2 regions of the Flavobacterium sp. W20_MBD1_R3 genome follow, and region 2 is predicted to be linked to the other one. Evidence: riboswitches for the same ligand, from Rfam matches in the RefSeq annotation. Region 2 holds a riboswitch; the other holds the start of a gene.
What was found. Region 2 has a riboswitch for S-adenosylmethionine ahead of ACEN2F_RS09015 (homocysteine S-methyltransferase family protein). Riboswitches for the same ligand answer to the same signal wherever they lie in the genome.
Positions count from the first base shown of each region.

Region 1: linked by a shared signal. The riboswitch ahead of ACEN2F_RS00215 (Na+/H+ antiporter NhaC family protein) and the one ahead of ACEN2F_RS09015 (homocysteine S-methyltransferase family protein) in region 2 are both predicted to bind S-adenosylmethionine.

Region 1 covers NZ_JBGQOR010000001.1:48,137-53,443, forward strand. The annotation lists gene ACEN2F_RS00205 (hypothetical protein) at 1-34, opposite strand, end outside; gene fabG (3-oxoacyl-[acyl-carrier-protein] reductase) at 102-848, opposite strand; gene ACEN2F_RS00215 (Na+/H+ antiporter NhaC family protein) at 1,032-2,354, opposite strand; SAM-I-IV-variant riboswitch at 2,409-2,505, opposite strand; gene ACEN2F_RS00220 (hypothetical protein) at 2,633-3,055, opposite strand; gene sucD (succinate--CoA ligase subunit alpha) at 3,271-4,143, opposite strand; gene ACEN2F_RS00230 (nuclear transport factor 2 family protein) at 4,239-4,601, opposite strand; gene ACEN2F_RS00235 (UDP-3-O-(3-hydroxymyristoyl)glucosamine N-acyltransferase) at 4,603-5,307, opposite strand, start outside.
Region 2 covers NZ_JBGQOR010000005.1:39,381-44,687, reverse strand. The annotation lists gene cobA (uroporphyrinogen-III C-methyltransferase) at 1-374, shown strand, start outside; gene ACEN2F_RS09025 (precorrin-2 dehydrogenase/sirohydrochlorin ferrochelatase family protein) at 377-967, shown strand; gene ACEN2F_RS09020 (NAD(P)/FAD-dependent oxidoreductase) at 1,118-2,170, shown strand; SAM riboswitch class I at 2,263-2,382, shown strand; gene ACEN2F_RS09015 (homocysteine S-methyltransferase family protein) at 2,654-3,655, shown strand; gene metH (methionine synthase) at 3,825-5,307, shown strand, end outside.

The sequences.
Region 1 (5,307 bases), on a different contig from region 2:
AAAGCAGTAATAATAGTAGCGTGTTTGTTGTCATATTTTAGCAGTGTTCAGTGTTCAGTATTCAGTTCTCAGCTTCCTGATTACTGGAAACTGCCAACTTTTTAAGTAAGCATTCCTCCACAAACATTCATAACCTGTCCAGTTACATACGCGCTCATATCCGAAGCAAAGAAAAGACACGCATTAGCAACATCTTCTGTCGTTCCGCCACGTTTCAACGGAATTCCGTCTCTCCATCCTTTTACAACATCTTCGTTTAATTTAGCCGTCATTTCCGTTTCTATAAATCCAGGAGCAATTACATTACAACGAATATTACGAGATCCTAATTCTAATGCTACAGATTTAGAAAAACCAATTACTCCCGCTTTAGAAGCTGCATAATTCGTTTGCCCGGCATTTCCTTTTACTCCTACTACTGAACTCATATTGATAATTGAACCAGAACGTTGCTTCAAGAAAGTACGTTGAATAGCTTTAGTCATATTAAAAACCGATTTCAAATTAACATCAATTACTTGATCAAAATCGCCTTCTGACATACGCATCAATAGATTGTCTTTAGTAATTCCGGCGTTGTTTATTAGAATATCAACCGTTCCAAATTCAGCCAAAACCGCGTCTACCAGAGTTTGAGCTTCATTAAAATCAGCGGCATTCGATTGGTATCCTTTGGCTTTAATACCCAGAGCATTCAACTCATTTTCAAGAGCCAAAGCTGATTCTACTGATGAACTATACGTAAAAGCAACATTTGCTCCCTGTTTTGCAAAAACTTCAGCAATTCCTTTTCCAATTCCGCGACTCGCACCAGTAATTATGGCAACTTTTCCTTCTAGTAATTTCATTTTCAGTAATTAATTTAAATTTTATTTGGAGCTATTCCTGCTATCCGCTACAATCTTTTATGACCGCTATCGCTTACATAAAAGGATTTTCACTACTATCAGGGCTATCTTACACTCGTCAAATATAGAATAATTCTCTTTTTAAAAAAAATTTCAAAAGCAAGAACCATCAATATTTTGTTTTTAAATTTTTAAGAATTGCTTTACTAGTTTATCCCAAGATGAACTGTAAATTGCCACCAAGGTAAAAACTAATAAAAACAAATGATACCATGCATTACTAATTAAATCAAAGAAATCTAATTTACCATTAGAAAAACTCAATATTAGTAATATTTGAGCCCCATAAGGTAAAACTCCTTGAACAATGCACGAAAAAATATCCAAAATTGCAGCTGTTTTTTTAGGATTTAAATCATACTCATCATTAATTTCTTTAGCAATTGGTCCCGTAATGACAATAGAAACGGTGTTATTGGCTATTGCTAAATTAGCAAAACCTACCAAAGCGCCAATTCCAGCTTGTGCAGATTTCTTACTTTTAATTCTTTTTTTAATTTGAACTAATAAATACGTTATTCCACCTGCTTTATCTACCATAGCGGCTAAACCTCCCGTAAGCATTGACAATAAGAAAATATCAGTCATACTGGTAAAACCCTCATATATTTTTTGAGTGAACTCCATTAGTGTAAAGGAACCACCAAAATACCCAATGATTCCAGCTAATAAAGTACCAATAAGCAATGTTGAAAAAACATTAACACCTACAACGGCCAATACTATTACTAAAAGATAAGGCACAATTGCAATCCATGAAAAATCATTTTTTTCGATGGCAACGGTCACAATATCGGAGTTTAAACCAAGATAGAAGAAAACAAGAATTGTCAAAATTGCAGCAGGAAAAGCGATAAATAAGTTTATTTTGAATTTGTCTTTTAATTCACACCCTAATGATTGCGTCGCAGCGATTGTAGTATCAGAAATCATAGAAAGATTGTCTCCTAACATCGATCCTCCCAACAAAGCACCAGCGATCAACGGCAATGAAGCGCCACTTCTATCAGCTAAAGCTACTGCTATTGGGCCAATAGCTACAATTGCACCTACTGAAGTACCCGTTGCTGTTGATAAAAAAGAAGCTATCAAGAAAATCCCCAACGGAAAATAAGCAACATCAATAGTATTTATTCCAAGATTTACAACAGCATCAACACCACCCATCGCTTTACTCACCACTGCAAATGCTCCCGCTAATAAGTAAATTAAACACATGGTCATGATTTTACTTTCACCACAACCTGCAATTAACGTAGCAACTTTATCCTCCGTTGAGGCTTTGAATAGTAAAAAAGCTGCAATGATACCAACTACAACCGCTACTGGCGATGGAAAAGCATAAAAATCATTCAAAATGATTCCTGCTCCTAAAAAGGTAAGAATAAAAACAAACAGCGGAATTAATGCAAAGGCACTTCCCTTGTCTTTTGAAAATAAAGTCATAAAAATAATTTAGAATTTAAAATTATGACGAAAAACAAAGCTAAAAATGGGAATGTAAACAACATTTTTTCCAAAGGATTTGGCTTATCGTTTTAGCACCTTGCTTGTTGTTGCAGGTTGCTATCCTAGTGCAGGATTCGTGATAACGGTTGCAAAAGTAACTAATTATTTGTGAAATATTTCAAGTTTAATTCAAAAAAATAATAATACAAAAAAAAGCACTACATAAAAATGTAGTGCAATTTTATTTAATATACTGAAAAACAGTTGTTAACTTTTTAGAAAGCTACGTTCCATTTTGGCAATCTTCCATTTTCATCAAGGAAGTTTTGTAAAACTTGTCCTTCTACAAATGTTGGAATTGCTTTAGTTTTATCATTGAATGTTTCATACCAAACTACTTCTAATGTACTAATATCTTCGATTTTCATTTGTGCTGGCCAAGAATATTTTCTTCCTGTTTTTGCAAATTGGTGTCCTTCTACAATTTTTTCTTTCAAGCCACCATTTTTAATTTTCAAAGTTCCGTTATTTTGAACAGTTCCAGTAGAACCAACCATAATTAACTCTTTTTCATCCCCAACTGAATATACTAGAAATACTCCTGATCCTTCTGATGCGTTGCAAACTTCAGCTAAACTATCTTCTGTCGTAAAGGAAAACTGATTGGTAACTTTGAATTTTTTTAACTCTTTATACATTTTATTTATTTTTAATTTGAATTGGCTTCGGCAAAAAAATACCCCACAAAACCGTGAGGGTCATTATAAACCATTCGTTTATGTTTGTTTTTATTATTTTTAAATCTGAAAAACAGAGCTATTTAATAAAGTGCAAAGATATTTCTTTAATTGAATTTATAATAAAAAAGCCCCACAAATTGTGAGGCTTTTAAAATATTTAATTAGAGTTTAGATTATCCTAAAACTTCTTTTACTTTTTTACCAATTTCAGCGGGAGAATCTACTACGTGAATTCCACATTCTCTCATGATTTGTTTTTTAGCTTCGGCAGTATCGTCAGATCCACCAACGATTGCACCTGCATGTCCCATTGTACGTCCTGCTGGAGCAGTAACTCCTGCAATGAATCCTACAACTGGTTTACGGTTACCATCAGCTTTGATCCAATGAGCAGCATCAGCTTCTAATTGTCCACCAATTTCACCAATCATTACAATACATTCTGTTTCTGGATCGTTCATCAACAATTCAACGGCTTCTTTCGTAGTAGTTCCAATGATTGGGTCTCCACCAATACCAATTGCAGTAGTGATTCCTAATCCTTGTTTTACCACTTGATCCGCAGCTTCGTAAGTTAAAGTTCCCGATTTAGAAACAATCCCAACAGTTCCTTTTTCAAAAACAAAACCTGGCATAATTCCAACTTTAGCTTCACCCGGAGTAATTACACCTGGACAGTTAGGACCTATTAATCTAGAATTTCTTTCTTTAACATAACTGTTTGCTTTTATCATGTCAGCAACAGGAATACCTTCAGTAATTGCAATAATTACTTTTATCCCTGCATCTGCAGCTTCCATTATTGCATCAGCAGCAAAAGCTGGTGGTACAAAAATGATAGTTGTGTCAGCTCCTGCTTGTTCTACAGCATCTTTTACAGTATTAAAAACGGGTCTGTCTAAGTGAGTTGTTCCTCCTTTTCCAGGAGTTACACCACCAACAACGTTAGTACCGTACTCAATCATTTGAGAAGCATGGAAAGTTCCTTCGCTTCCTGTAAAACCTTGAACAATTATTTTGGAATCCTTATTAACTAAAACACTCATGATATATTTTTTATATAGTTTTTTTAAATCGTTATGCAAAAGTATAAAATAGTAAGCACTAATCAATCTTCAGCATTCAGTTTTTTGACACTAAATTAGGATAATTGGCTCATTTGATACCCTCGAAATAGTTTATTGTCTTTTATTTCCCAAATAACAATAAAATGCGCCAATAACATCTCTTCTCTTGGGTTCTCAATCGTTTTCACAAAATGAGAATATCGTACTGAAATCAGATCATTTTCTCCAATAATATGACTTATTCTAACTTTAGATCGCACGTAGGCTTTGCTTAATTCAGAGGATAAATTTAGTAAAGAGTTATAATCAAGTTTTATGAATCCTTTACTACTGTTCCATTCAACGAGGACCTCAGGATGCAAAAAGTCTTTAATGACTTCGCTATCAATAAGGGCATCTGATTTGTAAAATTGCTGAACGATTTCTTTAGCAGACATATTATTTTAGTTTATTTAGTATTTCTGGAATCTTCTTGATATTGGCCAGTTGTTTCAATTTTTCTCTTGATTCTTCAATTGGAGTACCAAAATATGATTTACCACCTTCTACTGATTTTGTTACGCCAGTTTGACCCAAAATAACAGCCTTTGCTCCTATTGTTATCCCGCTTGTAGTGCCAACTTGTCCCCAAATTGTAACTTCATCTTCAATAATTACGCAACCAGCTATTCCGGTTTGTGAAGCAATTAAACATTTTTTTCCAATAACGGTGTCATGACCCACATGAACCTGATTGTCAATTTTTGTGCCTTCGCCAATGATGGTATCGCCAGTAACTCCTTTATCAATAGTACAAAGCGCCCCTATTGCTACATTATCTTTAATAACAACTCGCCCTCCCGAAAGCAACTGATCATATCCTTCAGGACGTTTTTTGTAATAAAAAGCATCGGTACCCAGAACAGTCCCTGCGTGAATAATAACATTATCTCCAATTACGGTACAATCATAAATGGAAACATTAGAATGAATCAAGCAATTATTGCCAATAACAACATGATTTCCAATAAATGTATTTGGCTGTATCACAGTTCCTTCACCTATTAAAGCTGAAGTAGCAATTGAAACATTTGAAAATTGAAATGGCTTGAAATAGTTTGTCAATTTATTAAAATCTCTAAAAGGATCTTCAGAAATCAATAA
Region 2 (5,307 bases):
CGTTGACCAAAAGAGGTGTTTCGGAAAGTTTTTGGGTAATTACGGGTACAACCTCTGACAGAAAATTATCAAATGATGTGGCTTTAGCAGCACAATCATCCGCAACTGTTGTCATTTTGATGGGTATGAGCAAACTGTCGCAGATTATTGATTTATTCCAAAAAGAATCCAAAGGAGAAACTCCTGTTGCAATTATTCAAAACGGAACTACTGTACACGAGAAAATTGGTGTTGGAACAATCAATACAATTCAACAAGTTGTGGCGGAAAATAAATTAAGTTCGCCTGCGATTATTGTCATTGGGGAAGTGGTCAAAGAAAGCAATAAATTAAAAGGATTTTACGAAGAATTCATAGCCAAAGAAATAAAGTAATTGTGGAAAGGAACGAATTATATCCAATATTTTTAAAATTACACAACCTCAATGTACTTATTGTAGGCGGAGGAAATGTGGGTTTAGAAAAGTTATCATTTCTTTTGAAATCAAGTCCAAATGCCAATGTTGAGGTTGTTGCACCAAAGTTTTTACCAGAACTGGAAAGCTTGGCTGCAAAACATCCTTCGGTTCAATTGACTTTTAGAAAATTCAATCGCTGGATGCTCCGCAAACGCCACATGGTTATTGCTTGCACCGATGATCTGAAAGTGAATAAAAGGATATATGATTTGTCCCGAAAAAGATATTTGATTTGCAATATTGCGGATACGCCGCCATTATGTGATTACTATTTAGGTGGAATTGTAACCAAAGGGAATGTAAAAATTGCTATCTCAACCAATGGGAAATCACCGACAACTGCTAAAAGATTACGGGAGTTTTTTGAAGAAATAATCCCGGACGATATCAATAAAATGGTCGAAAACCTGAATGAATATCGCAAAACGCTAAAAGGGAATTTCGAAGAAAAAGTGCAGAAAATGAACGAAATTACCGAGTCGTTGAAGCATAAAGAACCAAGAGAATAAAATAAAGAATTCGACTGATATTTATCATTTATTTTTGAGAGAATCATTCGTTCCTTTGTGAAAAGAATAAGAAGTAAGAACAAGTATAAAAAAACGCTCCCAAGTCCTTCCAAATAATGGGGTTGGCGGGAAGAATAAAAGAATAAAAAAATGATTCAAACAGACATCCTTATAATAGGAGCCGGACCTACTGGTTTATTTGCCGTTTTTGAAGCGGGATTATTAAAATTGAAATGCCATATTTTAGATGCCTTGCCACAGGCGGGAGGACAATTATCCGAATTATATCCTAAAAAACCAATTTATGATATTCCGGGTTTCCCCGAAGTATTAGCTGGAGATTTAGTGAATAACTTGATGGAACAAATCAAGCAATTCGAACCTGGATTCACGCTTGGAGAACGCGCGGAAACTATTGAAAAACAAGAAGACGGAAGTTTTATAATAACTTCAAACGAGGGAACCCAATTTAATGCTAAAGTTGTTGCTATTGCTGGCGGATTAGGAAGTTTTGAACCTAGAAAACCACTAATTGATGGAATTAATTTCTACGAAAACAAAGGAATTAAATATTTCATAAAAGATCCAGAAGAGTTTAGAAATAAAAGAGTTGTAATTGCTGGTGGAGGAGATTCAGCATTGGACTGGAGTATTTTCTTATCGAATGTTGCTTCTGAGGTGACTTTGATACATCGTAGAAACGAATTCCGTGGCGCCTTAGATTCTGTTGAAAAAGTTCAAGAACTAAAAGACTCGGGAAAAATCCGTATGATTACCCCAGCGGAGGTTGTCGGATTAAATGGTGCAGAACACATTGAATCGATAGTTATCGATGAAAATGGAGCCAACAGAACTATCGATACTGATTATTTCATTCCTCTTTTTGGTTTAACGCCAAAATTAGGTCCCATAGGAAACTGGGGATTAGAAATTGAAAAAAATGCCATCAAAGTAGATAATGCACTGGATTACCAAACCAATATCCCAGGAATTTTTGCCATTGGCGACGTAAATACGTATCCAGGGAAACTTAAATTGATTCTTTGTGGTTTCCATGAAGCCACTTTAATGTGTCAGGCAGCCTATCAAATCATCAATCCAGGTAAAAAATATGTGTTGAAATACACTACAGTTGCTGGTGTTGATGGATTTGACGGAACTCGTAAAGAGGCTCCAAAAGCGGTGGTGAAAGCCATTGTTTAACAACTTACTACAAACTAGTTAAAAAATAAAGCGCTAAAACTTGCAAGTTTTAGCGCTATTTCTTTACTTTGCAGTGTTCATAATTTTATTGAAAGTTATCACGAAAGGCGGAGGGAAAGACCCAACGAAACCTTAGCAACCCTTTATCTTTAAAGAAGGTGCTACATTCTACTTTATACTGAACCAGTTTCTGTATTTAAGATAGATAACACACGAATACTCACTTAGTATTTCTCAAATCTTTTCTTGACAACATATATTTTTAGCCTGCTGAATTAATTTCAGTATCAGGAGCGGACAATTGGCGTTTTTTTGCCAATACTGTTCCCGCTTTCCGTTGCAAACGAAGTTCACTGAACCCCTATGAGAATAGAAATTAAGTGAAGTAATCGGGGCTAAAGAGCTACTATATTGAACTTTTTAAATTATTTAATCCATAAAAAAGCTTTGCGCCTTTGCGTCTTTGCGAGCAAAAAAATAGATATGTCAAGCATTCAAGAAGCCATTAAAAAAAGAATACTCGTACTCGATGGAGCTATGGGAACCATGTTGCAACGCTATAATTTTTCCGAAGAAGATTTTAGAGGCGAACGTTTCAAAGATTTTCCACATTCCTTAAAGGGAAACAATGATTTATTGTCATTGACGCAACCACAATCAATTCGTGCCGTTTACGCCGCTTATTTTGAAGCAGGAGCAGACATTGTAGAAACCAATACGTTCTCAGGAACCACAATTGGAATGGCTGATTACCATCTTGAAGATTTGGTGTATGAACTCAACTACGAATCGGCACGAATTGCCCGTGAAGTAGCCGATGAATTCACAGCCAAAAATCCAGAAAAACCTCGTTTTGTAGCGGGTTCAATAGGACCAACAAACCGTACGGCAAGCATGTCACCAGATGTAAATGATCCTGGCTACAGAGCTGTTACATTTGATGATTTGCGTATTGCTTACAAACAACAAGTAGAAGCGTTGATTGACGGAGGAAGTGATTTGCTTTTAGTAGAAACTATTTTCGACACTCTAAATGCTAAAGCAGCACTTTTTGCCATCGAAGAAGTCAAAGACGAACGCAATATCGATATTCCAATCATGGTTTCCGGAACGATTACGGATGCATCAGGAAGAACACTTTCAGGTCAAACCGTAGAAGCTTTTTTGGTTTCGGTTTCGCACATTCCATTGTTGAGTGTAGGTTTCAATTGCGCTTTAGGAGCTGATTTACTAAAGCCTTATTTGCAAACGTTGTCACAAAATACTTCATTCAATGTATCGGCGCATCCTAATGCAGGATTGCCAAATGCTTTTGGAGAGTACGATGAAACACCAGAACAGATGCAAGCTTTCATCAAAGAATATTTAGACGATAATTTAGTCAATATCATAGGCGGTTGTTGTGGAACAACCCCGGAACATATCAAGTTGATTGCGGATATCGCAAAGGATTATAAACCAAGAGTTTCAACGGCGACGATGTAACCAAGAATGCCAGCGTGAGGGATAGCAGTGAAAAGCCCACAGCCTGACGAAGGAAGAGCGAGGACTTGCAACGAATAGCCCGACCCTTTTTGGGTCACGCCCAAAATAATAATAAGATATACGAAACCTGAACGTTTACTGAAATCGTGAAGGATCAAACAAAATAAAAATGGCACAAGCAGAAACCAGAAGAAACCTTGTATTATCAGGATTAGAGCCTTTGATCATTACGCCGGAAAGCGTATTTGTGAATATTGGAGAACGAACGAATGTTACCGGTTCTAGAAAATTCCTTCGATTAATCAAGGAAGAAAAATACGAAGAAGCACTAAGTATTGCAAAAGAGCAAGTCGAGGGTGGTGCGCAAATCATTGATATTAATATGGATGAAGGAATGCTTGATGGCGAATATGCCATGACAAAATTCCTGAATCTAATTGCTGCTGAACCGGATATTTCCAGAGTGCCAATCATGATTGATAGCTCAAAATGGGATATTATTGAGGCAGGACTAAAAGTGGTGCAAGGAAAAAGTGTGGTAAATTCTATCTCGTTGAAAGAAGGAGAAGAACAATTTATTCATCACGCTAAATTGATTAAGCGCTACGGAGCGGCGGCTATTATCATGGCTTTTGACGAGGTAGGGCAAGCGGATAATTACGATCGTCGAGTAGAAATTTGCAAGCGATCATACGATATTTTGGTAAACAAAGTTGGTTTTCCTCCGCAGGATATCATTTTCGATTTAAATGTTTTTCCAGTAGCAACAGGAATGGAAGAACACCGTCTGAATGCATTGGATTTTTTCAGAGGAACTAAATGGGTAAGAGAAAATCTTCCTCACGCACACATTAGTGGCGGCGTGAGTAATGTTTCGTTTTCGTTTAGAGGAAATGACACGGTCAGGGAGGCGATGCACTCCGTGTTTTTATATCATGCCATCCAACACGGAATGACCATGGGAATTGTGAATCCGGAAATGCTTTCTATCTATGACGAGATTCCAAAAGATCTTTTAGAGCGCGTGGAAGATGTAATTCTGAACAGACGAGAGGATGCTACAGAGCGATTACTGGACTTTGCCGAGAATGTAAAAGGAGATCTAAAGAGTAATGAAAAAGCGATTCAGGAATGGCGTTCAGGAACTATTCAGGAGCGATTGACACATTCCTTAGTAAAAGGGGTTGACGAATTTATTCTTCTGGATATTGAGGAAGCACGACTGGCAGCCACGAAGCCTATCGAAGTAATCGAAATCAACTTAATGGCAGGAATGAATGTGGTGGGTGATTTATTTGGTTCGGGTAAAATGTTTTTGCCTCAGGTGGTAAAATCAGCGCGGGTGATGAAAAAAGCGGTGGCGTATCTTCTGCCTTACATCGAAGCATCGAAGCAAGCCGGGGACAAGCAAGGGAACGGAAAAATCCTGATGGCGACCGTAAAAGGAGACGTACATGATATTGGAAAAAATATAGTAAGTGTGGTATTGGCGTGCAATAATTATGAGATCGTGGATTTAGGGGTAATGGTACCTCCTGAAAAAATTATTGCAGCGGCTATTGAACATAATGTAGATATTATTGGACTAAGCGGATTAATAACACCATCACTGGACGAAATGGTTTTTCTTGCTAAAGAACTAGACAAAAGAG